3 regions of the Vagococcus carniphilus genome follow, and region 3 is predicted to be linked to each of the others. Evidence: riboswitches for the same ligand, from Rfam matches in the RefSeq annotation. Region 3 holds a riboswitch; each other region holds the start of a gene.
What was found. Region 3 has a riboswitch for cobalamin ahead of H9L18_RS05095 (methyltransferase domain-containing protein). Riboswitches for the same ligand answer to the same signal wherever they lie in the genome.
Positions count from the first base shown of each region.

Region 1: another riboswitch for cobalamin. It lies ahead of H9L18_RS11630 (ECF transporter S component); the one in region 3 lies ahead of H9L18_RS05095 (methyltransferase domain-containing protein).
Region 2: another riboswitch for cobalamin. It lies ahead of H9L18_RS00665 (ABC transporter substrate-binding protein); the one in region 3 lies ahead of H9L18_RS05095 (methyltransferase domain-containing protein).

Region 1 is NZ_CP060720.1:2,386,246-2,397,412, forward strand. Features, by position in the region: gene H9L18_RS11580 (cobalt-precorrin 5A hydrolase) at 1-7, opposite strand, end outside; gene H9L18_RS11585 (cobalt-precorrin-4 methyltransferase) at 7-765, opposite strand; gene H9L18_RS11590 (decarboxylating cobalt-precorrin-6B (C(15))-methyltransferase) at 766-1,323, opposite strand; gene H9L18_RS11595 (cobalt-precorrin-7 (C(5))-methyltransferase) at 1,313-1,921, opposite strand; gene cbiD (cobalt-precorrin-5B (C(1))-methyltransferase CbiD) at 1,918-3,042, opposite strand; gene H9L18_RS11605 (cobalt-precorrin-8 methylmutase) at 3,045-3,689, opposite strand; gene cbiB (adenosylcobinamide-phosphate synthase CbiB) at 3,720-4,676, opposite strand; gene H9L18_RS11615 (cobyrinic acid a,c-diamide synthase CobB) at 4,676-6,046, opposite strand; gene H9L18_RS11620 (GHMP family kinase ATP-binding protein) at 6,048-6,926, opposite strand; gene cobD (threonine-phosphate decarboxylase CobD) at 6,907-7,989, opposite strand; gene H9L18_RS11630 (ECF transporter S component) at 7,993-8,508, opposite strand; cobalamin riboswitch at 8,652-8,829, opposite strand; gene H9L18_RS11635 (GNAT family N-acetyltransferase) at 8,949-9,410, opposite strand; gene eutJ (ethanolamine utilization protein EutJ) at 9,435-10,265, opposite strand; gene H9L18_RS11645 (cupin domain-containing protein) at 10,286-10,741, opposite strand; gene eutH (ethanolamine utilization protein EutH) at 10,741-11,167, opposite strand, start outside.
Region 2 is NZ_CP060720.1:132,292-143,458, reverse strand. Features, by position in the region: gene H9L18_RS00680 (DegV family protein) at 1-781, shown strand, start outside; gene H9L18_RS00675 (C39 family peptidase) at 904-1,635, shown strand; gene H9L18_RS00670 (ABC-F family ATP-binding cassette domain-containing protein) at 1,677-3,296, opposite strand; cobalamin riboswitch at 3,467-3,672, shown strand; gene H9L18_RS00665 (ABC transporter substrate-binding protein) at 3,804-4,910, shown strand; gene H9L18_RS00660 (FecCD family ABC transporter permease) at 4,924-5,946, shown strand; gene H9L18_RS00655 (ABC transporter ATP-binding protein) at 5,943-6,731, shown strand; gene H9L18_RS00650 (nitrogenase iron protein NifH) at 6,724-7,554, shown strand; gene H9L18_RS00645 (nitrogenase component 1) at 7,547-9,178, shown strand; gene H9L18_RS00640 (polyprenyl synthetase family protein) at 9,222-10,208, opposite strand; gene H9L18_RS00635 (Gx transporter family protein) at 10,237-10,761, opposite strand; gene H9L18_RS00630 (NAD(P)/FAD-dependent oxidoreductase) at 10,864-11,167, opposite strand, start outside.
Region 3 is NZ_CP060720.1:1,008,716-1,019,882, reverse strand. Features, by position in the region: gene abc-f (ribosomal protection-like ABC-F family protein) at 1-221, opposite strand, end outside; cobalamin riboswitch at 604-778, shown strand; gene H9L18_RS05095 (methyltransferase domain-containing protein) at 917-1,864, shown strand; gene H9L18_RS05090 (ABC transporter substrate-binding protein) at 1,864-2,850, shown strand; gene H9L18_RS05085 (FecCD family ABC transporter permease) at 2,871-3,926, shown strand; gene H9L18_RS05080 (ABC transporter ATP-binding protein) at 3,929-4,687, shown strand; gene H9L18_RS05075 (C-GCAxxG-C-C family protein) at 4,830-5,333, shown strand; gene H9L18_RS05070 (TDT family transporter) at 5,337-6,266, shown strand; gene H9L18_RS05065 (acetate/propionate family kinase) at 6,302-7,486, opposite strand; gene H9L18_RS05060 (MIP/aquaporin family protein) at 7,509-8,222, opposite strand; gene H9L18_RS05055 (1-propanol dehydrogenase PduQ) at 8,239-9,354, opposite strand; gene H9L18_RS05050 (aldehyde dehydrogenase family protein) at 9,370-10,761, opposite strand; gene H9L18_RS05045 (cob(I)yrinic acid a,c-diamide adenosyltransferase) at 10,751-11,167, opposite strand, start outside.

The DNA.
Region 1 (11,167 bases), 1.4 Mb from region 3:
GCTCCATTACTCTGCATCACGAAATTCATGTTGGAATTCTGCATCATATAATTTTGAATAATAAAATTCTTCTCCTAAGAAATCTCCAACCATGATTAAAGCAGTTTTAGTAATATCAGCTTCATTAACTTTATCCGCAATATTTTCTAATGTGCCAACCACTTTTTTCTCTTCTGGCCATGTTGCTTTAAAGATAACTGCAGCTGGTGTTGTTTCAGGATAGCCACCTGCAACAAGCTCCTCAACCACTTTATCAACTGATTGAACTGATAAGAAAATAACCATTGATGTTCTATGTTGTGCGTAAGAACGAATGCTTTCTCTATCTGGTACTGGTGTTCTACCAGCCATTCGAGTAATAATCACACTTTGAGAAACTTCTGGTACAGTATATTCAGCACCTAAACTTGACGCTGCACCTAGGAATGAACTAACACCTGGTGTACAAGTAAATGGTAAATCACGTTTATTCATCTCTTCAATTTGCTCACGAATAGATCCATAAATTGAGAAATCTCCTGTTTGAAGGCGGACAACTTCTTTACCAGCTTTAATACCGCGCTCCATTGCATCAATAATTTCTTTTAACGTCATTGAGGCACTATCTAGAATTTCGCAATCTTCGTTACAATAAGTTAATAATTCTGGGTTTACTAATGAGCCTGCATAAATAACCATGCCAGCCTCTTGTAATAAACGATACCCTTTTAATGTAATCAAATCTGTTGCTCCTGGACCTGCTCCGACAAAATGTACTTTAACCATTTACTTTCCTTCTTTCTTTGCTTCTATAATAATAACTGGGTTTAGAGGTTTAAAATAATGCCCTGACCCTAGTTTTGTTCCATTGCCTACTTGAACTTGAACCGTTTCATAAGATATGTCATTGTCTTCAAACCATTTAAAGGCAACTGTGGCATTTTCAAGTAAGATAAAATTCAAGACCAAAGAACCACCTGGTTTTAAATGGTCAAAACTCCAACTTAAAATATCTTCTAAATTACCGCCACTACCGCCAACAAAAATACTGTCAAAGATTTCATCCATATCTAGTGGTGCTTTTCCTTGAATGACTTCTAGATTTTCTACGCCAAATTTGGCTTTGTTTTCCAAAATCAACTCAACAGCAATATCCTTGGTTTCGATTGCTGTGACTTGAAGATTTGGATACTCAACACACGCTTCAATGGAGATACTACCTGTTCCTGCTCCAATATCTAAAAATCGTGTTGCTTCTTTTAAATTTAATTTAGCCAAACTAATCGTTCTTATCTCTTCTTTTGTCATAGGAACTTTTGATCTGACAAATAAACTATCCTTCATCTAATAACACCACCACATTCATATTAAACGCTTCATCTGGCACATTGGACTCATTAAATTTTCTAATGCGTTCCTCGGGATAACTTAAATTCTCCCCAATAAAAATTGTACGCTTTAGTCCGCGTTTCTTTATTTCCTCTGCTAATTGATATGGTCCAATTTTACTATCTGTTACTAAAGCAACTTTTGGTAACAAAAGAATCACATCATAGTTTGGCTCTTTTCCATGACTACTTGTAAAAAAAGTGTCATTCATGGAGAGTTTTAATTGACTAAACATATATTGCATTGAACTAATACCTGGAATAATACGCACATCTTGTTTATCAAACTTTGCGGTCATCCAATTACCTATTCCGTAAAGAAGTGGCTCTCCTGACGCTAATACAACGATTCTTTTTTCCATATTAGACGTTAAAAAGATTTCCAATTCACTTAATTTTTTAGGTAAAACTTTTTTTTCACCTTGAAACTCTTCCGGAACTATTTCTAATTGACGACTGCTTCCTATCACAATATCTGATTGATTAATTTCTTCCAATACACGATTGAGCAATAGAGACGTCTCTCCTGGTCCGATTCCTGTAACAGTAATCATTTCCATTCCTCCATTAACTCTTTAATTGGTTTAGTAGAAGATAAGAGGCCTGTTTTAGAAGAAAATAAAACAACATCTACTTTTACTTTAGGATCTCGGTATTTTAATAATTTTTCACTACGGAATTTTATTTTGTCTGCAATGATTTGGTATACACCTTCATAACCTGTTTCACTGATAATGTCTCCAGCAGCCTCTGTTGTTAGACATTTTGAAACACGCTCTAAATCAGGTATTGGCATTCCCATTAAGGCAAGATTAGCTACTAAGATTTCTGCTCTAGCATCTGCATCTTTACTGTGGGTTGAAAAAATACCCGCAGAAACTTTAATTAATTTACCTAAATGACCAATCATGAGTACTTCTTCAAATCCAATTCGTTGGACTTCTTTTAGGACATAACCAACAAAATTACTCATCGAAACTATTTTAGTTTCATCAATCATCATTTTGTTAACGGCAAAATCTTCACCATAATTACCTGGGCTTAAAACGATTTTTTCAAATCCTTGTTTTTTCTTCATTTCAAGTTCAATTGAAATAGCTGCTTTCCAACTATCCTCAGACATTGGCGTAACAATTCCCGTTGTTCCTAAAATCGAGATACCACCAATAATACCTAAATTTCGATTCATCGTTTGTTTGGCTATTTCATAACCTTCTGGTGCAAATATCAAAATATCCGCACCTCGAGATTCTCCTAACATTTTACGAATATTATCACCAATCATTTTTCTTGGCTTAGGATTAATCGCAGGCTTTCCAATTGGTACTAATAATCCTTCTTGAGTCACTCGGCCAATTCCTTCGCCACCTTCTATCGTAACTTCAGTATCGTCTCTTAAAGTTACTTTTGAATAAATCAGCATGCCATGAGTTGCATCGGCATCATCGCCACCATTTTTTCTAACAGAAGCAATAGCTGTTTTATCATCCACTCGTTCGATTGATTCGATTGGAATTCTAATTTCTTTATCTACAGGAGATAAGACAACAACTTCTTCACACTCTTCTTCATTCAACAAAAGATGTGTCGCTGCAACAGATGCTGCCGTTGCGCAAGAACCAGTTGTATAGCCTTTTCTCATTTTTTTACCATTAACATAAACAAATTCTTCCATTTTTATTCCACATCCAATTGATAAAGAATCGCATTAATAATAGCTGCTGCGACGTTACTTCCGCCTTTTCTTCCTCTAGCAACAATTGCTGGAATGTCACTTTCAAATAATTCTTCTTTTGATTCTGCTGCTCCAACAAATCCAACTGGAGCACCTACTACTGCTTTTACTTCTAATTCTTTACTACTAACCATCTCTAGAATTTTGTAGATAGCAGTTGGTGCATTACCAATAACAAATATTTTATCTCCTTCTAGAGTACTAGCGTGCTCAACAGCTGCCATTGAACGAGTAATTTGTTTTTCTTTTGCAATCTTAACTACCTCAGGATCAGAAATGAAACATTTATAAGAGATATTTAGTTTATCCAATACACGTTTATTAATACCACTTAATGCCATTGTTGTATCTGTATAGATAGTTCCTCCTCCATTTTTAAAGAAAGATGTCATAGCATCAATCACATCATGTGTAAATTGTAGATTTTCTAAATAGTCAAAATCTGCACTTGTATGAATAGCGCGTTTAATAATCATTTCTTCCATTTTATTATTAAATTGATAATCAGGATTAATTTCATCAATCGTATCTTGGATAATCACAAAACTTTCTACTTCAATTCCTTTTGGATCTTTCATATAATTCATCATACATATCACTTTCCTTTTTTTTAATTTTTAAAAGCCTTTTATTACAAGTGAAACTATTGAAAATATAATCAATCCGATACTAGAAGAACCATACAATAATAAATTCATTCTTAAAATATCGTGACCATCTACTTCTTTTAACGGTTCTCCAATGGTTGGTTTATAAATTTCTACACCATGATAAACATGGCTGCCACCCAACTGAATACCTAGAGCACCTGAAGCCGGAGCTTCCAAATAACCACCATTTGGACTTTTATGATTTTTTCGATCTCGCCAGCCGATTAAAAATGTTTGCTTAGGATTCATATTAAGTAAAATACTGCTAAGTCCTAAGAGTAAAAAACTAATTCGAGCTGGAAATAAATTCCATAAATCATCCATTTTAGCTGATACATAACCTATTTCTTTATAATCAGGTGTCAAATAGCCCACCATCGAATCTAATGTGTTAACTGCTTTATATGCCATTGCTAATGCCGGACCACCTATAAATAAAAAGAGCATCGGTGCAATCACACCATCTGATGTATTTTCAGCAATCGTTTCGATAGTTGCCTTAGCAATTTCTTCTTCAGTTAATTGGCTGGTATCTCTACCAACAATCATTGCCACTTGTCCTCTTGCTTCTTCAAGTGTTCCTTCTTCTAACGTTTTAGCAATTTTCTTTCCTTCTGTTGCTAAACTCTTAGTCGCAAGAGTCGTATAGGCTAGATAAATAAAAACAATATGTCCGATGTACGTATTAAGTCCATAGGCTATTTTTAAAATGGCCCAGGTGGTTCCATAAGCAAGTAATACTGTACTTAGCCACAGAACACCACCCATCACATATTTCTTTTTTGAACTTAAGGTTTTTGGTATCCATTTTTTTTGAAAAAAACTAATGTAATTTCCAATAGCCTTAATAGGATGAGGCCAATGATACGGGTCTCCAAGTATTAAATCTAAGATAAAAGCGAGTAATATCAACACAAGCTTCATTACTTGTCACCCTCAGTAGCAATTGTTTCTAACAAATGATGAACAAACTCTTCACTTTGGAAAAAGTGCAAATGTAGGTAACTAGCAAACGTATTGCGTTTTTGATAGCCACCTTCCCAAGAGGAAACGACTTCACCATCTCTATTTTTTTCCATAGTCATCATGGTAGGTTCTTTTGTTTCAAAAGTTGAATGATGAAATTCATGTCCATAGATTTTTTCACCTTTTTTACCAACCAAAGTGTCCTCTTTTAAAATGCCGTAACAATAACCAAATCTTTTTAAACGAGACGTCATCTGACTTTCACCTTCAAAGACTCCAACCATCGGAAACGCTTTCTCTTCAATTTTTAACGTTTCGCCCAGATACATTAATCCGCCACACTCAGCAAGAATAAATTTGTTGTTTTCAAAAGCTTCAAAAATAGCTTCCCTCATGACGCTATTTTGTGATAGTTCATCAGCAAATTCTTCTGGATAACCTCCACCAAAATAATAAGCATCTGCTTCAGGTAATTGCTTATCTGTCATCGGACTAAAATAAGTTATTTGTACGCCACAATCTTCTAATAGTTCTAAATTATCTGGATAATAAAAATGAAAAGCATCGTCTTTAGCAATAGCTAATTTAATTGGTTTCTCTTTTCTATTTTGTTTAAAAGGATAAATTGGTTTTTCCATTTGAACGTCTTCTAAGTCATTTAGTAAACTTTCAATGTCTACTGTTTTCTCAATTGAATCAGCAATCAAATGAATCTTTTCCATCACATCATCTATTTCATTATCAGGTACTAAACCTAGTTGTCTTGATGGTAAAGCAAACGCTGGATTTTTAGGAATATAACCATAAACCTTTGTTCTCGTGTATTTTTCAATAGCGCCTTTTACTAAAGAATAATGATTTTCAGAAGCAATATTATTAATAACAACTCCCATAATATTTAACTCTTCATCAAACTCTTCAAAACCTTTAACAACAGCAGCAATTGAAGTCGAAGCAGATTTCCCATTAACCACTAGGATTACTGGACAGTCTAGTTGTTTGGCTACTGACGAACTAGAACAAGAATCCTTGTCAATACCAAAGCCATCAAATAATCCCATAACTCCTTCAATGACTGATACATCTGATTCATATGCTGCCTTTTCAAATAAATAATTCAAAACTTTTTTATCTCTAACTAAAAAGCTGTCTAAATTCCTAGATGGATTTTTAGTTATGCGGCTATGATACTTGGTATCAACATAATCAGGTCCTACCTTGAAAGGTTGAACATTAAGACCTCTTCTTTTTAAAATTTCAAGTAAGCCTAAAGTAAATGTTGTTTTCCCTGAACCACTAGAAGCAGCTCCAATTAATATTTTTTTCATTCTAACCACCCTTTTGCTGTTGGAGTCCTTTATAACAAGAGCTATATACCTTCAATTTTTGATAATAAGTTGTCACTTGATTATCTTCCAATACCCGTTTAATTGTTTCTACCTCAGTTAAATCTCTTAGTAAAATACCGATTACTGTTCCACTATGAGCAACATTTACACCAATACAAGAGTTGAACGTGCCACTTAATTCAACTATTGTTTCAAAGAAAGGTTTAGGTAAAATTTCTTGATTTAACTTGGCACTTTTTAGTGCGGCTTGTCCTAATTTTTCTAGACTTTTTTCTTTGACTGCTACTCTATAAAGGTTATGAACTCTACTAAAAGATTTAGCTTGTTTTTTTAAAAGCTCGTCATTTGCTTTAGTATGAAAAGCCTCTGTATTCAATTCTTCTTTTGGTTCTAACATCAAAACATAAAAGTTTGGCTGCCAGCCTGTTTGTTCAATGAAGTTGGCACCTCTTGAGTCAAACATCGTTAAAGAATTAAAAAAACTACTGTCAGTTGCTTCAATTGACGTGCATATTCCAGCTATTTTTTCTAACGTCATTGGTTTTTTATAATATAAACTTGCTGCATATATGCTAGCTGCCATATCTGCCGTACTACTTGCCATGCCTTTTGACACAGATAAAGATGAAGAGATACTTAGTTTTACTTCATCCTCACTAGATATCTCTAAATCAGCTAGTGTTGCCTCAAGTGCTTTTCTTGATTTCTCACCTGCTTGATTAACTGCTCCTTGATCACTTGTGATTGTCGCTACAGAAAACATATTTATGCCACAACTAACTAGACGAAACTCATCTTCAACATACCCTTGAATTAATTCACCACATGTTCCAGGACAACTAACTATGACTTTTGCCATAAAAATACCTCTCTAGAGCTTCTACTAATTTTTCATTTTCCTCACGCGTTCTAACAGCTATTCGGTAATAGTTACCATCAAGCCCTTTATAATTAGAACAATCTCGAATTAAAATATTCATTTCTATCAATGCTTTTTGTAAATCCACAGTTGATAGATATTCAAAAAAGATAAAATTGGCTGAACTTTTAACTAGTTTTAATTCGGTAAATTTAGTTAATGAAGACTCTAAAAACAAGCGTTCCTTTTCTACATAGCTCAATGTTTCAGCTAAATATTGTTTATCTTTAAGTGACTCTCTACCAGCCATATCAGCAAAGCAATTAATTCGCCAAGGAATAGCATTACTTTCTAAGTCATCCATCATATGAGAATTATCCGTTAATAGATAGCCTAACCGAAGACCTGGAATGGCAAATATTTTTGTTAATGAGCGTAAAATAACTAAATACTCATTTCCTCTCAACTCAGTTGTTAGAGATTCTTTTTCATCCACAAAATCCATAAAAGCTTCATCTATAATCAAATAAATCTGATTGTTTTGACAAAATTTTGCAAGTTTGATCATTTCTTCTTTTTCAATTATCGTACCAGTAGGATTATTAGGATTACATATACAAAGTGTATCTACCTTTTCTTCTTGGATTTTTATCATTAAATCAGTTGTATTTACTTTAAAATCATTGTCTTTTGTTTTAAAATACACAATATTTGTTTTTTGGTGAGCAAATGCATCTTCGTATTCTGAAAAAGTTGGAGCCAACACTAGAAGCTGCTGACTTTTTAAAATATTAGCCAAAGAATAGATAACTTCAGCTGCTCCATTTCCTAAAAAAATATTCTCTGGCGTTAATGAATGATAGTTAGCAATTTCTTTTTTTAATTCTGTGTATCTTAAATCTGGATAATGTAGAATTTGATCTGTATTTTCTTTCAACACTTTTAATAAGTTCTCTGATAACCCTAACGGATTAATGTTGGCGCTAAAATCAATAATTGACTTTTCAGATAAATGATAGATTTCAGCTATTTCTTTAATGTTTCCCCCATGAAGTCCTGCCATAACTTAATTCCCCTTACCACTGTTTTGAACAATAGAAAAATTTTTGATTTTTTCTGGTAAAACAGCATAAACAATTTCTGTTAAAAATAAGTTAACTAATGTTGCTATAGTCAACGGTACAAACAAAACGAAAACCAATTGTTTCAAAATTGGGTAAAGGATTAGTAAATCTAAAGGAACATTAATTAGATATGCCGCTATAATCGAAGCGACTTTTGATAGTACCGGTCTGTCGCTCCATTTGTTCCTTATGTAACCGTATACAAACATACAAACCATCATTAAGGTTGCTATAATCAAATGGACAGGTAGTGTGCTTGGAAAGCCAGCAAAAAGTGCAGAAAACATGTGTCCAAAGAAAGCTACTACCATCCCCATCGCAGGACCTAAAATAATAGTTGATAAAAATGCAGGAAATGAGTCCAGGGCAATCGATCCAAGTATCTTAATGTTTCCTCCTAGAATACTAAGTGCGATCATTAGTGCTACGATTGTTAATTTTCTTGTTTTTGTTGTCATTTTTCTTACTCCTTTTTTAATAAATTAAAAAAAACACAAACCATCATTCAATCGATTGATGTTTTGTGTTTTTGTATGGTTAAACCAGCAAGAATAAGTTTTAATATAAAACTAGCTGATAACAAAAAACAATTTCCCGATAGAATCATTTTTTCTTTTCAGCTTGGATATCCTGACTTAGCATCACCCATATCTTCTTACCTTCCCAAAACAATTACAGTTTTAACAGTGGTATAACAAGAAGTATGTCCGCTTTACAGTAGAATGGGTCTGTCGAGGTTTTTCACCTCATTCCCCAATGCTGAAAAATTAATAATTAAAATGTGAACATTAATAATTTCTACATTATCAATGGTATAACAATTAGGCAAGTTTTTCAATAATAAATTAGAACTTTGTGAAATTTTTTCTCAATTATTATCAAACTCCAATCAAAAAACCTAATTATCTATTTTTTTCATCATAATATATTCAGCAATTGTTGGCATATAGGCAGACTCGACTTTTCCAATCTCTTTATACCCAACACTTTCATATAACTCTTTTGCTCGATAATTAAAATCGCCAACCATTAAAGTGATTTTTGATTTGTTTAAACTTCGACCAATTGCTTCATAAACTCTTAGTAAAAAGGAGCCTAGCCCTTGACCTTGATATTCTTTTTTAACACCAATTAAGGCTAAATAAGGGTATTCGTGAAAGAATCCATTCTCTTCAATCCACATAACAGCAATAATTTCCCCGGATTGTGAGATGGCTCCCCAAAGCTCATTCTTTCTAATACCAGTTTTTACCCAATCAAGAACTTGACCATTATAAGCTTTGTTCAATTCGTCGTCTTTAAAAATCGCCAAACATTCTTCTAATCGAGAAGCAGGAATTTTTTTTACTTCTGAAATCATCCATGCTCACCTTTTTCTCTTATCTTATTGTTTGCTTGCTATAGCAATACCAATAGGTGTAACAAACTGTGGATAATCCGGACGTTTAACGTCTTTTCCTAAATACTTAGAAAAAACCGCAGCAAATTCATCAAAATAACTAGCTCCTCCTACAACAAACAAAGGTTCAACTGGATATTCTGATAAGAATTGTTTTGTAATATCAGCCATCTTATCAACAACTGGTTTAATAATCATGAAAGTCGTCTTTTCTTGTTCACGATCTCGTTTAATCAGTTCCGCTTCTTTAACAGATACCTTATGATATCCTGCAAGAACAAGAGACATATGTGTGCCTCCTGTTGGTTCATCCATGGTCTCAACAGCTTTGAAATTTTCAATAATACTAATTCCCGTTGTGCCGCCTCCCACATCAATAACTGCGCCTTTATCAAGATTAAGCAGACAAGCTGCTGCTGATGGCTCATCAACAACAGTTGTCACTGTTAATCCTGCTGATTCTAAAACGTTAGAGACTACTTTATAATCGTTTCCCAGAGTTCCTGGTGGTACTGCTGTTGCTGCCTCAGTTAATTCAACACCTAAAACCTCTTCAGCTTCTTGAACTAATCGAGTCACAATCTGAACTGCCTCAATATAATTGACTACAAGTCCATCTCGAACAACCTCAGCAAATTCAAAACTTCCATATACTGGATTATTTTCTTCATCTAGGATAGCTAAAACGATTGAAGACGTTCCTAAATCGACTCCTACTTTCAAAGATCCTTTCTTATCAAATGGGTTATGCTTTTTAGTATTTACAATATCATTAAATGCTTTTAATGTTTTGTTTACGTCTTTTAAATCAACCATAATATCCTCCTAAAATCTTCTTATTGTGATGCCCAGTCAGCTGGGTAGGTAACGTAGACGAATCTAGCGTCTCCTTCAACTGAGAATTGGATACTACTGCTTTTTGGAATAAATAAAATTTCTCCAGGTCCAGCAGATATTTTACGGCCATCAACAATAACAGTTAATGTTCCTTCTATAATATAGTCTACTTCATCATACTCTAAAGTCCAATCAAAAGTTGTATCTTTCATTACCATTAGGCCACAACCTAAACGAGGACTTTCTTCTAAAGTAACTAAATCTTTACAGTAAACCACATCAGATGGTGTACCCGTATCTAAACGATCATTTTCATCTACTTCAAGTAATGGCAATTTTACAGATAAAACACCACTTGGGTCAACATTTTTAGTAAATTGTGATAATGAAGACATTTTTTCCATTAATACTTGACGAACTACATCTTCAATAATATTTTTTTGATTTTCATCCATTATTTACTCACCTCAGCAACAACTTCTTCTTTTTTAGTTGTTTTATTTGAAATAAAGATTGCTACAAAAATAGCTGTAATACCTCCAACTAATTTACCAACAATCATTGGGAAGATCATTTCTTTAGCCACTCCAGCTGTAAATCCTAAGTGGTCTCCTAATACGAATGATGCTGATACAGCAAATGCCACGTTAATGATTTTTCCACGTGCATCCATGTCTTTCATTGTTTGGAACATAGCAATATTGTTTGCTAAAGTAGCAATTAAACCAGCAGCTGCTGTCTCGTTAATTCCTAATACTTTACCTAAGCCTAATAATGGTTTTTTGAAGACTCTTGTAATAACTTCAACCAATACAAATGCTCCAGCAAGTGTTAAAGCAATACCACCGACAACTTCAATACCTTCAGAAACTGGTGCAATT
Region 2 (11,167 bases), 880 kb from region 3:
TATTAATTTGAATAATAAAGAATATGTAGATGATTTAGGAAAAACATTTGATTATAACTGGTTTATGGAACAGCTAAAAGAAGGTGCTATGCCTAGTACTTCTCAAATAAATATTGGTACTTATTCTGATGTATTTAAAAAATATGTTAGTAGTGAGGAGCCGTTACTTTATTTAGCTTTTTCATCTAATTTGAGTGGCTCATTTAATAATGCTCTTTCTGCATTAAATATGTTAGAAGAAGAGAATGGAAAATTACCTGTTACAATTGTTGACTCTAAAGCAGCTTGTTTAAGTGAAGGTCTCTTAATAAAAGAAATTATTAACCAAAGAGATCAAGGCAAAAGCTTAGAAGAAGTCATAGCCTGGTTAGATAGCACTATTAATAAAGTCCATTCTTGGGTAACGGTTAATGATTTGAATCATTTAGAGCGTGGAGGAAGAATATCCAAAACATCAGCTACAATAGGAAGTTTAGTAAAAATTAAACCGATTATTCATATAGATGAAGCAGGAAGATTAATTAGTGTGGGGAAAGTTAGAGGTCGAAAAAAGGCATTAGAAAAAATTGTCGACGAGACTAAACGCACGATTATAAATGAAGAAAGTCAAACTTTATTAATTGCCTACGCAGGAGATTTAGAAGCAGGTAATTATGTGAAAGAGTTGATTCTTAAAAAATTGAATGTGAAAGATGTTGAATTATTGCCAATGGGACCAACGATTTCAAGTCATACAGGTTACGGGGCAATTGCTGTCTTTTCTTTTGGTATTGATAAATAAAAAATCGCAAATTATTGCGGTTTTTTTATTAACTAAAAATAAGAGATTACAGTATGAAAAGAGATCAAACTTTGGCATAATGGGAACTAGGGTAAAAACTAAGATGAGTCAGGGGGAATTTTATGAAGAAGAAGACTCCGGTTTGGTTACTTTCCTTGGGCATCTTAACGATAGTCTTTGGCTTTTTTTCAATGTATATAAACGATTGTTTAGCTAAACAAGCAGAAGTTGCTCTAGAGCAGCAGAAAAAACAAGAGTTAGCTAAGAAAAAAGTAGTTAAAAAGACTTATTTAGAGGAAGTAAATGATAAAATAAGTGCTAATCAATTTAAAAATCGAATGGAGATACCATTAGTTTTACAAACAGATAAACGTTGGAAAGATACTTATTATGGGGTAGAAGATGGGGATCCTATTCAAAATACATTGGAGATTAACGGATGCGCAATAGCCTCGTTAGCAATGGTTTCCTCTTATTTAGACAAAAAAGAAGAAACACCTTTAGATATTTTAAAATGGTCAGGCAATCGATTCTTTTCTAAAGATCAAGGAACATCATGGAGTATCTTCGGTATGTATGCAGAAGAGCATAATTATCTGTTTGCTGATTTAGAAGATAACATGGAGCTTGTAAAAGCTCATTTAATGAAAGGTCATCCTGTTATTATTTCTGTAAAACCAGGCTATTTTACTGAGATAGGTCATATTATGGTATTATCTGGGTACAACGAGGAAACAAATACGTTTTGGTTAAATAATCCAAGTGATACGAAGAAAAAAAGTCATACAGTTAAAGAATTTAAAGAAGAGTTTTTAAAGCAAGAAGCCATTCGTTATTGGGCAATATACAAATAAAAAAAGCTGACTCAAGTAAAGTGAGTCAGCTTTTTATTATATTAAAAGATTTTTGCTAATTGTTCTTTGACTGTTTCATTTTCTAAAAATTCATCATAAGTTGTCTCCGCACGGTCAACAACACCATTATCAGATACAGCAATGATTCTATTTGCTGTTGTTTGAATAAATTGGTGGTCATGAGAAGCAAATAAAATAGAGCCGTTAAAAGCAATTAAGCCATCGTTTAATGCAGTGATTGATTCTAAGTCCAAGTGATTTGTAGGATCATCTAAAACTAAGACGTTAGCTTTTGAAAGCATTAATTTAGATAGCATACAACGAACTTTTTCTCCCCCTGAAAGAACGTTAACTGATTTCAGCACATCTTCTCCAGAGAATAACATACGTCCTAAGAAACTACGTAAGAAAGTATTATCAGATTCTTCTTTTGATGCATATTGACGTAACCAATCAACAATTGATTGATCTGTATCAAACTCATCAGAAGTATCTTTTGGTAGGTAAGCTTGGCTTGTTGTCACACCCCAACGAACAGTTCCTGAATCAGGTTCCATGTCACCCATAATGATTTTGAAAAGAACAGTTGTTGTGATGTCATCTTTTGCAATAAAGGCTGCTTTATCATCTTTTCTTAGTGTAAAGGAAACATTGTCTAATATTTTCTTACCATCAATTGTTTTAGAAATATTTTCTACTTGTAATAAGTCGTTTCCGATTTCACGTTCAGCTTTAAAGCCAACGAATGGGTAACGTCTTGATGAAGGTTGAATATCATCTAATTCAATTTTATCTAACATTTTTTTACGTGATGTTGCTTGTTTAGATTTAGAAGCATTCGCACTAAATCTAGCAATAAATTCTTGTAATTCTTTTACTTTTTCTTCTTTTTTAGCATTTTGATCTGATTGAAGTCTAGCTGCTAATTGGCTTGATTCTAACCAGAAATCATAGTTACCTACGAATAATTTAATCTTTCCAAAGTCTAAGTCTGCCATGTGAGTACATACTTTATTTAAAAAGTGACGGTCATGGGATACAGTAATAATCGTATTTTCTGAGTTGATTAAGAACTCTTCTAACCAGGCAATAGAGTCACGATCTAATCCGTTAGTCGGCTCATCTAGTAATAAGACATCAGGTTGACCAAAAAGAGCTTGCGCTAGTAAAACTTTTACTTTTTGTCCAGCTGTTAGTTCTGACATTTTTAAATCATGTAGACTTTCTGGAATGTTTAATCCTTGTAAAAGGCTTGAAGCTTCAGGTTCTGCTTCCCATCCATTTAATTCAGCAAATTCACCTTCAAGTTCAGCTGCTTTAATGCCATCTTCATCTGAAAAATCAGCTTTCATATAAATAGCATCTTTTTCTTGCATCACTTCATAAAGGCGTTTATGTCCCATAATAACAGTGTTTAAAACAGTGTATTCTTCATAGTCAAAATGATTTTGTTTTAAAGTTGCTAAACGTTCATCTGGACCTAGTGTGACGCTTCCTGTTGAAGGGTCTAATTCTCCTGATAAGATTTTTAAGAAAGTTGATTTTCCAGCTCCGTTTGCGCCAATCAACCCATAACAATTTCCTGGTGTGAATTTAATATCTACATCTTCGAATAATTTTTTATCTGGAAATTGCAGACTAACGTTTGATACAGTAATCATGTAATCCCTCACTTTTTTTATTTTGCACAAATTTGTGTGTCTATCCGATTATATCGGGCTTAGAGCATGAATGCAAGGTGTAACTATCTGATTAAAATTTGATCATTAGATAAGATAACAAGATGATTAAGAGAAGTGTTGATCAAAGATAATGTGAAGTGAAATACTAATCAATCTCTAATGAAAGCGGTTCTCATCGGTGCTACAATGAGGCTATTGAAAGATTGGTTGATTGGAAGTTGGTTAAAAACCAACACGGTGACCGCCACTGTAAGAGGGAGTACGTAATCGTTTAATACACTGGATAAAACTGGGAAGTAAGATTATTTACGATGAACTTGAGTCAGGATACATCAACCTTTTTTTATAGGCTTACCTAACGGATTCATTAGGTGGTTTTTTTATGGTGTATTAATTAATTAATTCATGTAAAGAAAAACCAAGGAAACTGTTTATTAGGTTTCCTTGGTTTTTTTGTTTATAAAAAAAGATAAAGGAGTTTTTTTAATGACAAGTAAAACAAAATTATTCATGGGAATGGCATTAAGTACTGCGCTATTATTAGGTGGTTGTGGTTCAACTCAAGATAGTACTAAGACTAAGGAAACGAAGAAAGAAGAGACTCATATAGTAGAAGATATTGCTGGAAACAAGGTTGAGGTTCCTAAAAAAATAAATGGAATGGCCATTACACCTCTTCCATGGTCAGCTATTGTTTATGCTGTTGATGGGTCTGCAGATCATATTATGGGTGCAAGAGAAGGAACAAAACAAGCTTATGATATTTCGATTTTACCTAAGATGGAACCTAAGATGGGAGAAATAGATACGTCTTACATTGATAATAATGGCGGTATCAATATGGAAGAAATAGCTAATGTTAAACCGGATGTAGCTCTTTTATGGGATAGTCAAACAAAAGAAAGAGAGCAACTTGAAAAATTGGGAATTGCTCCAGTTATGATTAACAGTGATACGATTGATAATTTAAAAGCAGGGTTTTCAACTGTTGGTCAGTTACTAGGAAAAGAAAAACGTTCAGATGAAATTAATAAAAACTATGATGAAGCACATGAATATTTATTATCTAAAGAAGATAAAGTTAAAGAGGCTGATAAAGTTAAAGTTTTATTTATGAGAGGCGAGACCTTACAATTACAATCTTTTAGTGTGTATGTTAATGATACAGTCATTGAATTAGCAGGTGGCGAAAATGTGGCTCATGATTTAGTTGGAAAAGGTAATGTGGAATTAAATATGGAACAAATTTATAAATGGAATCCTGATATTATTTTCTTAACTAATTTTGATGAATCTAAACCAAGTGATTTATATGATAATAAGATGGAAGGTAAGGACTGGAGTAAAATTTCAGCAGTTCAGAAAAAACAAGTTTATAAAACACCAAAAGGAATCTATCGTTGGGATGTTGCTGGAGTTGAAACACCATTAATGGTTCGTTACATGGCATCTAAAATTCAACCAGAAATTTTCTCTGATGCGGACTTTGAAAAAGAAGTTAAAATATTCTACAAAGATTTCTTTGATTACAATTTATCAGCTGATGATATGGATTTTATAACAAATCGTGAGGCGAATAAAGAAAGTAAATAAGAGGTAAGAAGACATGAACAACATAAACAAATGGAATGTGAAATGGTTGATTTTAGTCATGACTTTATTACTGGGTGTTACAGCTTTGCTTGCTTTATGCATTGGACGCTATTGGATTAGTCCACAAGATGTTATACGGGTTTTCTTAATTAAAGGAAAAATGCTGGATCAGAGTCTTTCAGGAATGGAAGAAAGTGTTATTTTTACTTTAAGGCTGCCAAGAATTTTAGCTGCTATTTTAATAGGTAGTAGTTTAGCTTTGTCAGGAGCAGTTTACCAAGGGATTTTTAGAAATCCTTTGGTATCTCCTGATATGCTAGGTGTTTCAGCGGGAGCATGTGTTGGAGCAGCAGCAGGTATTCTACTAGGTGTTGGTAGCCAACTTGTTCAATTAACTGCCTTTTTAGGTGGATTAGTTGCTGTTTGGTTAGCAATGTTTATTCCTAAACTTGTTCGTAATAATACGATGATTATTTTAGTTTTATCAGGTGTTATTGTAGGTGGATTAATGACAGCAATTTTAGGAATGATTAAATACATGGCTGATGCTGAAACGGAGCTAGCAGAAATCACTTATTGGCAAATGGGAAGTATTGCAAAAGTTTCAATGACAGACTTAGTTAGGATTTTTCCTGTGATTTTATTTGCAACTGTTTTGTTATTAGCTCTTAGTTGGCAAATTAATATTTTGTCATTAGGAGTTATAGAGGCAAAAACACTTGGAATCAATGTGACTCGCGTAAGAACATTGGCTATTCTAGGGGCAACACTTTTAACAGCGTCTTCTGTCTCAATTAGTGGAACAGTTGGTTGGGTAGGGTTAGTTATACCTCATTTAGGACGAATGATTATAGGAGATGATAATCGTAGATTACTCCCAGTAGCTTGTTTACTTGGTGCCATCTTTATGATTGTAGTTGATACTTTAGCAAGAGTTTTAACTTCTGCAGAATTACCATTAAGTATTTTGACAGGATTAATAGGAGCTCCATTCTATGTCTTATTATTATTAAAGCAAAGGACGCGATTAGTGTGAAATTAGAAGTAAAGAATTTATCTTTTGCCTATCCTAAATCAGCTCCTACCTTTTCTAATGTTAATTTTGACCTTCATAGTGGTGAAAGTTTAGTCATTTTAGGACCAAATGGAGCAGGTAAATCGACGTTGTTAAATTGCCTAGTCAATCTGTTAACTCCTGTTAGTGGAACGGTAAAAATTAATGACGCAGAAATTCATCGAATGAATCCAAAAGAGGTCGCTCAAGAGATGGGATATGTTCAACAGCAATTATTATCTGTTTTTTCTTATTCAGTGAGAGACTATGTTGTAATGGGAAAAGCCCCTTATTTAGGGATGTTTAGTCAACCAAGAAAAGAAGATTATGAAAAAGTAGATCAGTTGTTAGAAGAATTTGGATTAAGTCAATTTGCCAATCATTCTTATGCTGATTTAAGTGGTGGACAAAGGCAACGAGTAGCGATTATAAGAACACTTATTCAAACCCCTTCAATTATTCTATTAGATGAACCAACGGCCCACTTAGATGTTGGCAATCAATATAAAACAGTAGAAAAAATAAAAGAATTAAAAAAACAAGGTTATGCAGTCATTATGACAACGCATAATCCAGATCATGCTTTAATTTTAGATGATAAAACAGGTATTTTGGAGGCATCCGGCCGTTTTACATTTGGAGAAGCTAAAGATGTTATTAATGAAAAAATGTTAAATGAATTGTACCAATGTGATTTAAGTCTTAAAGAAGTACCAGAGTTAAATCATCAAATTTGTGTGTATATGGGAGGTAAGAATAATGACTAAAAAAATTGCATTTTATGGTAAAGGTGGTATTGGTAAATCAACTGTAGCAAGTAATGTTTCAGCAACATTAGCTAAACAGGGATACCGAGTTTTACATATTGGATGTGATCCAAAAGCTGATTCAGTAAGAACTTTGGTAGGAAAAAGAATACCTACTATTTTACAACAAATTAAAGCAAAAGGTAGAGAGATTAAAAGAGAAGATTTAGTCTTTGATGGTGTTTATGGAACGCAATGTGTGGAAGCAGGAGGCCCAACTGCTGGAGTTGGCTGTGCAGGGATTGGCATTACAACTATGATGAAAGAGTTGACACGTTTAGGTGTTTTTGAAGAAGAATGGGATTTCATTGTTTATGACGTCTTAGGTGATGTTGTTTGTGGTGGTTTTTCATTACCAATGAGAAAAGCCTATGCAGAAGAAATTTACATAGTTTCTTCATCAGATTTTATGTCTCTTTATGCAGCCAATAATATTATGAAAAGTTTGATTCATTTTGATAAAACGGGTGAGACGATGGGTGGTATTATCTTAAATCGTTATCAAGATGAGATGGATGAAAAAATCGTTTCTAATTATTTAGGAAAAGTTCATGCAAAATGTACAGGAGTTATTCATGATTCAAACTTTTTAAAACGAGCAGATTATCAACAAAAAACAGTTGTCGAAGAATACCCAGAATCACTTGCAACAAAAGAATTTGAAACAATTTGTGAGGCTATTAAACAACCTGTAAAAGATTTAATGATCACACCCTTTGATGAAGATGAGTTGTATGAATGGCGAGAAACATTAGTAGAAGAAGAGGGCCTAATACATGGTTGAGTTAAAGCAAAAAAAAATGCCAGTTAGTTGTCGAAAAGAAACTAAAAGTGTGACTGATTGTTTATTAGAATTGGAAGATGTTTCTATTATCTGTATTGGTCCAGCTTCTTGCTTGCGTACTTTTTATTTTCAAGAAGGTGAGCTAGATATTTTGGATCACGTCTTTTTATGCCAGTTAGATCAGACAGATTATTTAACGGGAGATATTTACAGTAAGTTAGAAAAAACTGTAGAGCAGGCAGTGCTACTACCAGATATTAAAGGAATTGTTTTATTTGCAGGTTGTTCGGATTATATTATTCAAACAGACTATGATTCGATGGTGCTTGAGTTGGAAGCAACTTATTCGCTTCCTTTTTTTCAAATTTGGCGAGGACCAATAGCTAAATGTCAGCATAATAGTAAAGAAGAGATAAAAGAGATAGCCAATATATTGGCGGACAAAAAGCCAAGAAAACATGTTGAATCTGAGAAAGAAATTTTTAAATTACCTGTTTTAGCGAGTGATATTGCTGGAGTTGCTTCTTTAATTGAGGATTGGAATTGTTTACGAGTTCTCTACACACCTGGTAGTTGTACGGATTCTTTTGCTGACAATTCTTTACTTGCTAAACAATCTAATTTTTATTATACGCATTTTTCAGACATTGACTTATCCCTTGGTGGGACATCAGACATTCTTAGTTTTATTTGTGAGCATCATGATGGTAAAGAGGATGTTTGTTTGATGGGCTCTCCTTTAAATCATTTTGTTCATGGTGATTATGAAGAGTTGTCAGAATCGCTTAAGATGGAAGATATTTCTGTCCTTCCATTTATAACAGAAGGATTTGAAGAGGCTGCTATTGGTATTTCAAAAGGACTAATGGATGCTGGTAATTACTTCTTGGAAAATGAAACAAAAGAAAGAACACCTAAAAATCAGATTAATTTAATTGGTTTTACGAAACTAACTTTAGGAAATATTATTAATATTGATGAGTTAAAAGAAAAGTTAGCATGGAATAACTATGAATTAAATGTTATTGAGGGGAACCTTAGAGATGCTTTCTCTAGCATACTAGCAGGACAAGTTAATTGGGTAGTGAGTGAAGAAGGATTGGACTTAGCTAAGTGGTTACAAAAAAATTATCAAATGCCTTATATAGTTGATTTACCAATTGGTAGGTTAGGATTTGAGAGATGTATCGAACAATTGACTCCGTTTTGTGATATTCAATTAATCGATAGGGATGAAGAAGTACGGGATATCGAAAGAACCTTACAAAATAAACACGTTCTTTTACTAGGTCGCCCATCTATTAATGAAGGACTAGAGAAGATGCTTCAATTAGAATTTGAGTGTCAATCAGTTACTAGTAGAACTTACTTGCCAACTGAAAATTTAGCATACTTTTACCAAGATAAAGCAGTTGGTTTCTCAACAATTGAGGAACTTGCAGCAGAAAAACGATCGTATGATATTATTATAGGGGACTCCGCCTATCAAAAAGGCTGTCAATTTTATTTTCCAAAAGCTTCGTTTATTCCATTAAATGATGGAGTTGTTAGTGGCAGCGTGTCAGAAAAACCAATGTCTTTAACAGGAATTAGTGGTAATAATTGGTTAACTTCATTTTTATAATAAAAAAAGTTTTTAGAACCCGAATAGGCATTCTAAAAACTTTTTAATTTTCACGAGTTAAAATTTGTTTAGTAATATCAAAAATTGTTTGTTTCGTATTAGCTTTATTATTCGGTAGCTGTTGAATTAAATCTAAAGCTGTTTGTGTATAGTGATCAGCTAATTGATAGGCTTTTTCTACACCACCATAAGTAATAACACCTTCATGAATAACTCGAGTATCTTCATCTGTCATTTGATCTTTTTTTATTAAAATCGGTTCAAAGAAAGCTTTGTTTTCTTCTAAAGCACAAATGAGAGGTAGGCTATAAACACCTTGTTTGACATCTTCTAAAACAGGTTTACCAATTGTTTCTTCTGTTTGAGAGTAATCTAAAATATCATCAACAATTTGAAAAGCTAATCCAATTGATTTACCGATTTCACGGCAATTAGAAGCTAATTTAGTTGAACCACCATTTTCATAGCAGCCTAGAAAACAACTTAAAGCAAATAGTTCAGCTGTTTTTCCAGATATATTTTGAATATACTCATCAACTGTAATATCGATACGATAACGAGTATTCATTTGTCCCAGTTCTCCAAGAAGAACTTTTTCCATACTAGCTGTGTTTAGTTTGATACTTCTTAAAGAGTCTGTGTATTTAGCTAATAATTTAAAACAAACAATGAATAAATAATCACCAGAATAAACAGCGACATCTTTATCGAATTTAGTTTGAAGAGTAGTGACACCACGTCTTACCTCAGCTTCATCAATGATATCATCGTGAATAAGAGTTGCTGTATGAAGTGTTTCCATAGCAGCTGCAAGAGCAATGCTTTTCTTTTTATCTGTATTTTTTCCAAAAGCTGAGAATAAAAGAAGATAGGCTGGTCTTAGAAGTTTTCCACCAGAGTGAAACAACTCAATAATAGTTTGCTCAATTTCTTTATTAGGTAAATCAATTGAGGAAGACATTAAATCTAAGGTTTTAGCTAAATCTTTTTTTAATGTAGGATAATCATCCCACATGGAATGAATTTGCATGGGTAACCTCCTTTAAAAGGGCTATTGATTATTCGTAATCTAATTTGAATTCTTGAATTGTTTTGACATGTTCCATGACATAATTAGCTGCAATGCCAATAGCGATTCCTGCTAGAATACCAATCCAGGAGAGGACAGGTAAATAGAGCATAACATTCCACGACCTTGCAATCCAACTGGCGACGACTAATTGGCCGACATTATGTAAAAAGCCACCAAAAGCACTAATACCAATGGTACTAATTTTATTTGGTCCAAGTTGTTTCAATAAAAGCATCCCAAGGTAGCTAAGAATAGCACCGGCTGCACTATAAAGTAAAGTCGAAACAGTTCCACCTAGTAGAGTTGTTAGAAATAATCTAAGAATAACTAAGAGAAAACTGTCCTTTACAGGCATCGTAAAAATGGCGATGATGGTAATCAAATTAGCTAATCCAAGTTTAGCACCAGGAGCAAAAGCAAATGGAAATGGAATCATATTTTCGAGTAATCCAATAATAACTCCTTGGGCGACAAGTAAGGCTATATAGATTAATTTTTTATTTTTATTCATTGAAATCTCCTATCATATAGTGAGAATACTATCAATTAAAAAGGAAAGCAATATAAAAGAAAGTTCTAGAAGAGGTTTCTTCTAGAACTTTTAGTTTATTAGTTAAGCACTCTCACCGTATCGTGATTTAACATCACCATACCACCACTTGCCAGCAGTTTTCTGAATCCAAGGAATCACCCATTTATCTAAACCAAAGGCGCGTCCTGAACCATTCATCAGTGCAAAGGCTACAAATAAGAACCAAATGTTAACCCAGTAGAACATACCTGATAGACAGAACATAACAACTAAAACAATAGTAGCTGCATTAGCTAACCATGTAAATAAACCAGCAATAATCGCTAAGGCAATTAAAACTTCAACAATTGTCATGAATTTTTGCATGAATAAAGCAACGTCTTGG
Region 3 (11,167 bases):
AACTGATCAAAATAAGAAAATTCAATTTGAGAGTTAACACTACCTTTTCCTTCAGGCAATCTTCCCTCAATAGCTTTTAATAAAGTAGATTTCCCTTCACCATTATTTCCGATAATACCTATTCTTTCATGTTGATAAACCATCAGTTTTTCAATTTCTAGTACGGTTTTCGTACCATAAACTACATTTAAATCTTCAATTGTTAATACTAATTCTTTCATTATTACGTTCTCCATTCGAGTCTAACGCAGTAAAAAAGAACACAAAAAAGAGACAGCCGTAGCGTGCCTCTTCACATTTTAGATAGATAAAAATAAACATGTATCCTTAAAAAATGCCACATTGCTAGACTTTTACATTATTTGATTGATTTGTTAGTCTTGAAAACGCAATTCGAATTCTTCCAGGCATGTCTATTCCTCCTTGATAAATTATTAACTAAATCATAGCATAAATTACTTAAAATTCAAGAATTATTAAATATTCACTAAGTTTAATCTAAAAAAAAAAAGTTTGTTATCTTTTTTATTATATAAATAAGGTCTTTTTCAACTATTTATGGCAGTGTAATAACAATTCTCAATTAACTCTTGCAGAGTTATTCTGATTTTGTTACTATAATCACGTGATAGTATATGTGAAAAATGGGAATGAGGTGAGAACCCTCGACAGCCCCTTTCTTCTGTATAACGGACGAAATCTCAAGAGCCATCGAAAGAGAAGGCGAGAAAGTAGAATGAAGTTGAGTCAGAATACCTTTTTTACATAACCTTCAGATAATTCGATTGGGGAATTGTCTTGTTTAAAGATCCGTATATACTGGTTTCTTTTCACAAGGCATTCTAATAACTAGAATGTCTTTTTTTTGTCTGAATCTATCTAAAAACCAATTACGAAAGAAAGGAGTTTACAGTAGATGCGTAAATATTTTTGTGATACTTGTCACTTTATTTATGATGAAAAAGAAGGCGATTGTAAAAACGGTGTACCTCCTGAGACACCTCTTAATGAATTGTGTGACTCTTTGTGTAACCGTTGTCAAATGAGAGATTTGAGCCGATACCATGTGATGTTTCCTGAATATAGAAACTTAGAAGCAAATTATTATTTTGCCTTTTCAGGTAAATGGCACATTGATTTCTTTTTATCTTATTTAAAGCAATCAGGAATAGATTCACCTAGCATTCTTGAGATTGGTTCTGGCTTAGGAAGAGCCGCTTATCCTTTAGTATCCCAAGGTTTTCAAGTAACTAGTGTTGAAAGAAGTAGTGATTTTGTTTCACTACTACAAAAACAAAAATGGTGTGAAACATCTGCCTTCGAACTAATAGAAGGAGACATTTTTTCTTTATCACTAGAGAAAAAATTTGATGTCATCTTACTAACCGATTCAACCTATCAAGAATTAATTTATCAAAGAAATGAAATCGAATGTCTAGCCATGCTTTCATCTCTTTTGACACCAAATGGATTCTTATGGATTGAAACAATGACAGCAACTAAATCGCATCAAACATTGAGAAAAAAAGATCTTGATTTAAGAAGAGAAATCATCTTAGAAAGTACTATTTCAGTTTCACAACAATATTTTACCTATCATCATGTATTTGAGTTATTCCGTGATGGTGTTTCAAAAGAAAGAAGTATGGTAAGTCGAACACTTCCAACCGTTTCTCTTGAATCAATGCTTAGCCATCTACCAAAATCATTGGAGTTTAAAGATGCCTTAACTTTTCCAAAGGAAGGAAAAATTAAAACAGATCATCCTCTGCAAAATTGGACAGACGGCGGTTATCCATTAGCGACTTCAAATCCATTAGTAAAAAAAGAAATTATTATTTTAAAAAACAAAGGAGATTTATAATGAAAAAGAAATTATTAGGCATGTTAGCAGTAACTGCACTTATCTTTACTGGGTGTGGAGCAAATGATTCAAAAACTGAATCAACGAAAGAATCATCAAAAGGTAACAGTGAATCAACTGTTATTACGACTTACAACTACGAAAAAAAACCAGTAGAACAAACTTTTAAAAAAGTTCCTGAAAAAGTTGTTGCTGTATATCAAAGCCCAATCGAAATTATGTTAGCTTTAGGTTTAGAAGATAAAATGGTTGCTGCGTCTCAATTAGATACAGATGTTAAACCAGAATTCAAAGATGCTTTCAAAAAAGTTAAATATTATGATAAAGCACCTAGTAAAGAAGAAGTATTAAGCTTGAATCCTGATTTTATTTTTAGTTGGTATTCTTATTTTGGTCCAGATACTCTAGGTGATATTGATTTCTGGATGGATCGTGATACTAATACTTACATGTCTCAAAATAGTGGTGTTAAAACTCCTAACACTTTAGAAAATGAATATGAAGATATTTTAAACATTGGTAAAATTTTCGATGTTGAAGATAAAGCTCAAAAAATGGTCGATGACATGAAATCAGAAATTGACAAAGCGATTAAATTTGCTGAAGGTAAAGAAAAAGTGACTGCTGTTATTTTCGAAGTTAATAAAGACGGTCAATACCGTATTTATGGTGCTGATAGTATTGGTGGCGATATGGCTCAACAAGTTGGCGCTGAATTAGTAGCAGACAAAAATGGCAATATTACAAAAGAAGAATTAGTTAAATTAAATCCAGACGTTATCTTCAGTGTTTACTACGGTGAATCAATTGAAGAAAAACAAGCTTTAACATCAATTACTGAAAATGATGCACTTAAAAATTTAGATGCTGTTAAAAATGAACGTGTTTACCCAATGGTTCTAAGTAACGTTTACTCAACAGGTATTAGAACATTAGATGGTATCCAAGCTATTTCTGAAGGACTTTATCCAGATTTACATAAATAATATTAAGAGGTGAAGAATAAATGGAACAAATTCAACGTTCAAATTGGAAATTTAATATGATTCTACTAGGAATGGTTTTACTTTTAATTGTTTCTATCATTTATTCTATCACCTTAGGATCAGCTGATATTTCAATGAAAGATGTTTATCAAATTTTGTTTGCAAAAATAACTGGAAACAATGCTTTATTAGAAGGATTTGAAAAAGGTTGGATTGATATTGTTTGGCTCATTCGATTACCTAGGATTTTATTAGCTGTTTTTGCTGGTATTGCTTTATCTTTATCTGGAGCTGTGATGCAAGCTATCGTTAACAATCCTTTAGCAGACCCATACATTTTAGGTATCTCTTCTGGTGCTTCTCTTGGTGCAACTTTAGCCATTCTATTAGGCGTTGGAATCTCTTTTGGACCTAACTATGTGGGTATATCAGCCTTTATTGGTGCCTTATCAGTTTCTTTCTTAGTTTTACTTTTTGGAAGCTCTTCTAGTCGGGCTGATGTTTCTAGACTTTTACTTGTCGGGATTGCTTTAAGTTCCCTTTGCTCTGCCATTTCAAGTATTATTGTTTTTGCAGCAAACAATCGAAACGGTATGATGACACTAAATTTTTGGCTATTAGGTAGCCTATCTGCGGCTAATTGGCAAATTGTTAAGATATTAGCTCCTATTGTCATTGTTATTAGTATCTTCTTTTGTTTCCAATCACGTATTTTAAATTTAATGCTTGTTGGAGATGAAGCAGCAGTGACTCTTGGGCAAGAAAATCATATCTACCGAATCGTTTACATCATATTAGCTGCCATTTTAATTGGCTTTATTGTCTATGCGTGCGGAATCATCGGTTTTGTCGGTTTAGTCGTCCCTCATATTGCTAGATTATTAGTTGGTGTTAATCACAAGCGAATGATTCCTATTACGATTCTCTTTGGTGGCTTATTCCTTTTATGGGCAGACATATTATCAAGAATGATTATTAAAGGTGTTGAAATTCCAATTGGAGTAATTGTTTCCATCGTCGGTGCTCCCTTCTTCTTATACTTAGTCATTCAAAACTCTGGCGAAAGGAGGCAGTAAAGATGAAATATGAAATCGATCACTTAAGTGTTTCATTAAGCAATAAAGATATTTTAAAAGAATTGAGTTTAACACTTCCTAAGAATCAATTTATTGGTATTATTGGGCCTAATGGTAGTGGCAAAAGTACCCTTCTCAAAACACTTTACAAAGGGATAAAAGATTATTCTGGCCATATTGTTTTTCTGGGTAAAGATTTAAAATCATGGAAAACAAAAGATATCGCTAAAGAAAATGCTGTTGTCGCCCAACTTAATGAAGTTAATTTCAACTTTACTGTCTTAGACATTGTTTTGATGGGAAGAGAACCTCATAAAGAATGGTGGCAAGTGAATAATGTTGAGGATTTAGAAACAGCCCTCGACTCATTAGAAAAAGTTGGTATGACTAAATTTAAAGATGACTATTTCTCTCATCTTTCTGGTGGAGAAAAACAGCGAGTTATTTTAGCTCGCGCTTTAGCTCAAAAAGCTGAGTGTTTAATTCTAGACGAACCAACTAATCATTTAGATGTTAAAAACCAACTGGAATTTTTAAGTTTAGTAAGAGATCTTGATTTAACCATTATTTCAGTTATTCATGATTTAAATTTAGCTGCTAATTACTGTGACTTACTTTATGTGATGAAAAATGGAGAAATTTGTTTACAGGGTTGTCCTGAAACAGTCTTAACCGTTTCAAATATTAAAGACGTTTTTGAAGTTGATTGTCATGTCACAACAATTGATGAACAGCTTCAAATATGCTATAAAATCATTTAATAGAGTTATCTTATCTGACACTTTGAGTCTTCTCATTTGTGTCAGATTTTTTTTAATTTGTTTCTTAAAAATAACAGAAAACAACTCTTCAACCCTTATTTGTGATATTATGAGCTTGTTATAAAGAATAGGAGTGATACACATGGAAAAAGAAGAATATCTTGAAATGGTTCGATCAGTAGCAGAAGAATATTTCCGCTCAGGTACTTATTATTGTTCAGAAGCAGTTGTAGAGACACTAAATGATGTCTTAGGAAAACCTTACGAAGATGATGTTGTTCGTCTTGCCTCTGGTTTCCCTATCGGTATGGGAAAAGCTCAATGTTTATGTGGAGCAGTTTCTGGTGGTCAAATTGCATTAGGCATGGTTTATGGTAGAAAACGCGGTGAACCAATGGATCCTGAAATGTTTGAAATTTCAAAGGGACTTCATGATTACATCAAAGAAGAATACCGTTCTTGCTGTTGTCGTGTTATTACACGTGAATGGCGTGGTGACGATTTCCAATCGGAAGGTCGTAGACAACACTGTATTAAAATAACAGGAAATGTAGCAGTTTGGGTAGTAAATGAATTGATTGAAAGAGGTAAAATTGATCCTGAAACAGCTCCTAAAATTGAACCAAACGTTATGTCGGAGTCTTAGCAGATGAAAAATTTTCTATTGAAACTTCCAATTCCAGTTTCAGCAATTGGTTTGAGTTTTGCTGGATTAGCTGGTTTATTTGCCGAGTACGGATTAATCAAGAATAGTTTTATGATAGTAAGTTGTTTAATTCTTGTTTCAGTTATCATTAAATTCTTCTTGAATCCTGCTATGTTTAAAGAACAATTAAATCAAGCTCCAATAGCAGCAACATTTCCAACCTTTTTTATGGCTCTTGCATTTTTGTCTAAACTATTTTTACCCATTCATTATTATACGGCTCTGATACTTTGGCTAGTAGCAACTATTGGTCATTGCTGGTGTATTATCAGTTTTACGAAAAAATTTGCTACAAAACGTGATCTATCTTTAGTCTTACCTTCTTGGTTTATCGTTTATGTGGGTATTGTAGCGTCTGCAATTGCAGCTCCAGTATTTAACATGCCAATCCTGATTAGAGTAGCTCAACTTATTTTAGCATTCGGTTATATTTCATTTTTTGTTCTACTACCTATTATTGTCAAACGCATCAAAACAATACCTTTACCAGAACCACTACAAGCAACATTTGGTATTTTTGCGGCTCCTGCCTCTCTTAATTTGGTCGGTTATTTGGCAATTACGACAAACAAAAGTTTTACATTAATTGTTCTACAAGCTATTTTAGCCTTACTTTTATATGTGATTGTTTTAATTAACTTGTTTTCACTTATTAAAAAGAACTTTTCACCTGCTCAAGTAGCTCTAACTTTCCCACTTGTTATTTCAGTTACTGCTATCAAATTATCGACAGGTATCTTTGTTACAAAAATGGCAAGCCTAGCTAGTATTTCTATGATTGTTAGTTATCTAGCCCTTATTATTGCTGTTCTTGTTGTTTTTATCGTCTTTATCAGATATTTAAATTTTACTCGGAATGCCGTAAAAAAATGAGGCTTCCCTGTTGAGGGGACCTCATTTTTTTATGTTTAAATTAAGCTAACTGTTTCTTTAGCAATCATTAACTCTTCATTTGTTGGTATCACCAAAACCTCAACTCCACTTTTAAATGTGCTAATGATTACATCATTTCTTTCATTTTTATTTTTTTCGATATTCACTTTTAAGAACTCTAAACCTTCACAACATTTTTCCCGAATTTTAGCTGAATTTTCTCCAAGTCCTGCTGTAAAGATGAGTCCATCTATGCCACCCAGCTCAGCTGCATAAGCACCAATCGTTTGTTTCACTCGACTAATAAAGATATCTAATGCTAAAACAGCTTGCTTATTTCCATTATCAGCAGCCTCAATCACATCACGAAAATCATTACTTAACTCTGAAATTCCTAAAAGTCCCGATTGATTATTTAACAGATTGCTTATCTCATCAGCACTCATTCCTCTTTCTTTTTGTAGAAAAGGAATAATCGAAGGATCTATATCACCAGATCTTGTTCCCATCATTAATCCTGCTAGTGGCGTAAATCCCATTGATGTCACATATGATTTCCCCTCTTTTACACCACAAACACTTGCTCCATTTCCTAAATGACACGTAATAAGATTCAAGTCAGATAACTCTTTATTCATTATTTCAGCAGCTTTTTGAGCCACATACTGATGACTTGTTCCATGAAAACCGTACCTTCTTATTTTATTTTCATGATAATACTTCATTGGTATTGGATAAATGTATTGTGATTCTGGTAGCGTTTGATGAAAAGATGTATCAAACACAGCAACTTGAGGACATTTAGGCAAACTTTTTTTAAAGGCTTGAATTCCTGCTAAATTTACAGGATTATGTAGCGGAGCTAATTTAGCTAACTGACTAATTTGCTCCATCTCTTTTTCAAGCACCAGACTGGAAGATTTAAAAAATTCTCCACCGTGAGCAACTCGGTGTCCAACACCTTCTAGTTCATCTAATGTTTCAACAAATTTTTCTTCTAATAAAAAATTTAATAAATAGTGTACTGCTTCTACGTGACTAATAATTTTTAGCTCTGTTCTTCTTTTTTCATCTTTGACAGTATAAGAAAATAACATTCCCTTAGGGTCGTTGATTCTCTCAAATATTCCTTTAACTATTATGTTTTCTTCTGGCATATTGAATAATTGAAATTTTAAAGAAGAACTCCCTGCATTAATAGCCATTATTTTTTTAGACAATTAAATAAACCTCCCATACCATTTAAAACAGATTAAATATGATTACAGCTATAATAGCTCCAATAATAGGACCTATTGTCGGAACCCATGCATATGACCAGTTACCTTTACCTTTGTTAGGAATAGGCATTAGTGTATAGGCTAATCTTGGTCCTAAATCTCTTGCTGGATTAATCGCGTATCCTGTTGTAGACCCGAATGAGAAAGAAATAGCGACAAGTAAAAAGGCTAAAACTAAAGGTTTCAATGCAGGTGCAAAATCAACAGGTAAAAATAATAATGTAAATGTGAAAGCAAAAGTCGCAATAACTTCACTAATTAAATTAAATGTTTTATCTTCTATAGCAGGTCCAGTTGCAAAAACACCCACTGTATTTCCTTCATCTTGTTTTGTTTCTCTAAAATGTGGCCAATAATGAATACTTGTTATAATCGCTCCTAACAAAGCTCCAGCCAGCTGTGCTATAACGTAAGGTGCCACATCTCCCCATTCAAACAATCCTCCTAAAGCAAAAGCAATTGTTAATGCTGGATTTAAATGACCAGGTGCTCCAAAGAATTCAGCTGTATAAACACCTAACATCACGGCAACTCCCCATCCAAAAGCAACAACCACCCAATTACTCCCAACAGCTTTAGCTAATGTTTTTTTCAAGTTAATTGAACAGCCAACACCTGTTCCAAAAAAAGTTAAAACAGCGGTTCCTATAAATTCACCTAAAATTGGATTTTCCATTAGATTTCTCCTTAAATTATATTATTTTTTCAATCATCTCTTTTAACTGACTACTAGTTAAAAGAACCGGATTACTTTGAAACGTTACATCGTTCTTTGCATTAGCAACTATCTCTTCAATTTCTTCATTTTTATGGTGCATAATTATACCCATTTCACTCAGTGTTTTAGGGCACTCCAATTTTCGAGATAAAGCTTGAATAGCTTGCATCAAATTATTAACAGCAATATCATTAGACAAACACGACTGAGCAACTCCTAATTTAATTGCCAGTTTTGAATACAATTCTTTTGTTTTCTGATCACAACTATTAATCTTAATGACATGTGGTAATAACATAAGATTGGCTAATCCATGTGGTATTTTGAATTTTGCGCCTATTTGATGTGCTAAAGCATGACAAACGCCTAATCCTGCAGAATCAAAAGCTAAACCAGCCAAACAAGAAGCTTGATGCATGTTATCTCGTGCGTCCATATTTTTACCATCTTTGAAGCATAATTCTAAGTTGGTAAATACTAGCTCAATTGCTTTTTCGGCTAAAGCTTCTGTATATAAACTTCGATTAGTTGCAACAAGTGCCTCTAACCCGTGAGTTAGCACATCCATTCCACTATAGACAGTTACTGTTTTAGGACTAGACAAAACTAATTTTGTCGCAAGTAAAGCCTCATTAGGAACTAACTCCTCATGAAAAATTGGATATTTTATTTTTTCTCTTGTATCAGTTATTACTGAAGCACTTGTTACCTCAGAACCAGTCCCACTTGTTGTTGGAATAGCGATGAAACGATTAATTCGATGTTCAGTTATTTGATTATGAGTAAAAATCATTCCTTTTGCTGTATCAATTGCAGAACCTCCACCGATTGCAATTAGCACACTTGGCTTATGCTCCAGCATTTTTAAAGCGCCTGCCGCCACTGTTTCAATTGGAGGATCAGGAATAATATCTGAAAAAATAGATAATGTTGAATTAATTGGAATATAATTCATAATCTCTTTAAACTCATCCGTTTTAACAAGATATGGATCACAAACAAAGCAAATTTTTTCATTTTTTAGTTTTTTTAGCCGATTTAAACACGTATCACCTGAATAGATGACAGGTTTCATTTCCCATTTTTTCATAATATTCCCTTTCTACTAGCGGATTGAAAATCCATCTGTTAAGACACAACGTCTTCTTCTGGCAAAATGTCTGGCAGTTGTTGTACATTCTCCCGTTGGTGTTGCAATTGTAAACGTTGTAGCTCCTTCTCCACCAAATCCAAGTCCAGCAAAAGATGGACCATTTTTAATGAATAAAGACGTTTGAAATTTTCGTGCTGCTAAATTCAGACGGCCAATATTTTGAGAATGCATCGTTGCTGTATGATGTAATTTTTGTTCTATTTCAAGTGCTACAGGTAGCGCTTCTTCAAAATCATTCACTGAAACAATCGGTAAAATCGGCATCAACATTTCTTTTACCACAAATGGGTGATCTTTTGACGCTTTTAAAATAATTAATCTAACATCAAAATCAACAGTTACTCCAGCTTTTTCTAGTATTTCATTGGCATTTTTACCAATAAAATCACGACTAGGAGCGCCATTTTCCATGATAGTTAATTGAACTAATCGATCAATAACTGATTGATCTTTTATCAAATAAGCTCCTTGTTTTTCCATTTGTAAAATTAAGTAGTCTGTAATATCATTAACTGCGACGACACTCTTTTCTGCAATACATAAAATATTGTTATCAAAAGAAGCACCATCTACAATATCCTTTGCAGCTTTTTCAATATTAGCCGTCTCATCAACAATTGCTGGTGGGTTACCGGCACCTGCTGCCACTACTTTTTTTCCTGACATCATAGCTTGTTTTACAACTCCAGGTCCACCAGTAATAACTAATAGTGAAACATCTGGATGTACCATCATTTCTTGTGCTGCTTCAATTGAAGGTTGATTAATCGTAACGACTAAATTTTGAATGCCACAAGCTTGGCAAACTATCTCATTTAATTTAGAAACAATCCATTTAGAGGTATTTTTGGCTCCCGGGTGAACACTAAAATAAACAGCATTTCCTGCTGCTAACATGCCAATAGCATTACAAATTAATGTTTCTCCTGGATTAGTGCTTGGTGTTACAGCACCTACTACACCATATGGAGATAGTTCATATAAAGTCATCCCATTATCCCCAGTTTCTGCTTCTGTTACCAAATCTTCCACGCCTGGCGTCTTATCTAGAACTAGATTTAATTTAGCCATTTTATCCGATACTTTTCCCATACCAGTTTCTTCAAACGTGTCTTTTGCTATTTGTTCTACAAAAGGAAGCATTTCAAGCTTGATTGCTTTAATCACTTGTCTTCTAAGTTCTAAATCACAAGCTTCAAATTTTTCTTGAGCTATTTTTGCTGCTGTCACAGCTTCATCAACTGTTTCAAAAACACCAACTTGTTTAACTGATTTTTTAGAATCTTTCTCTAATACTTCTTGAATAATTGATTTTATTAATTGATTCATCTCTTCATTTTGCATAACCTAACTCCCTCGCTCGTTGTATCCCTGTTTCTGCTATTTGGATATCTTCTTTAGTTGTTCCACCACTGACACCAATGGCACCAATAAAATTTTTTTCTCCATCAACCATTGGAATGCCACCGCCAAAGGTAACCAGTTTTCCATTCATCATCGTTTCTAATTGATAAAAGGCCCCTCCTGGCTGTGTTAATTGCTGTAAGTCCTCTGTTTTAGACTTCATACTAATTGCAGAATAAGCTTTTTTAAAGGACACCTCATGACTAACCAGTATAGCTTCAGGCATAACGTAACTAGCTATGACTAATCCTTTAGAATCTACAATTGTAATAGCAACAGAGCTTTTTAATACTTCAGCTTCTTTAACACAACGATTGATTATCTCTGAAACAATCGAAAAATTAGT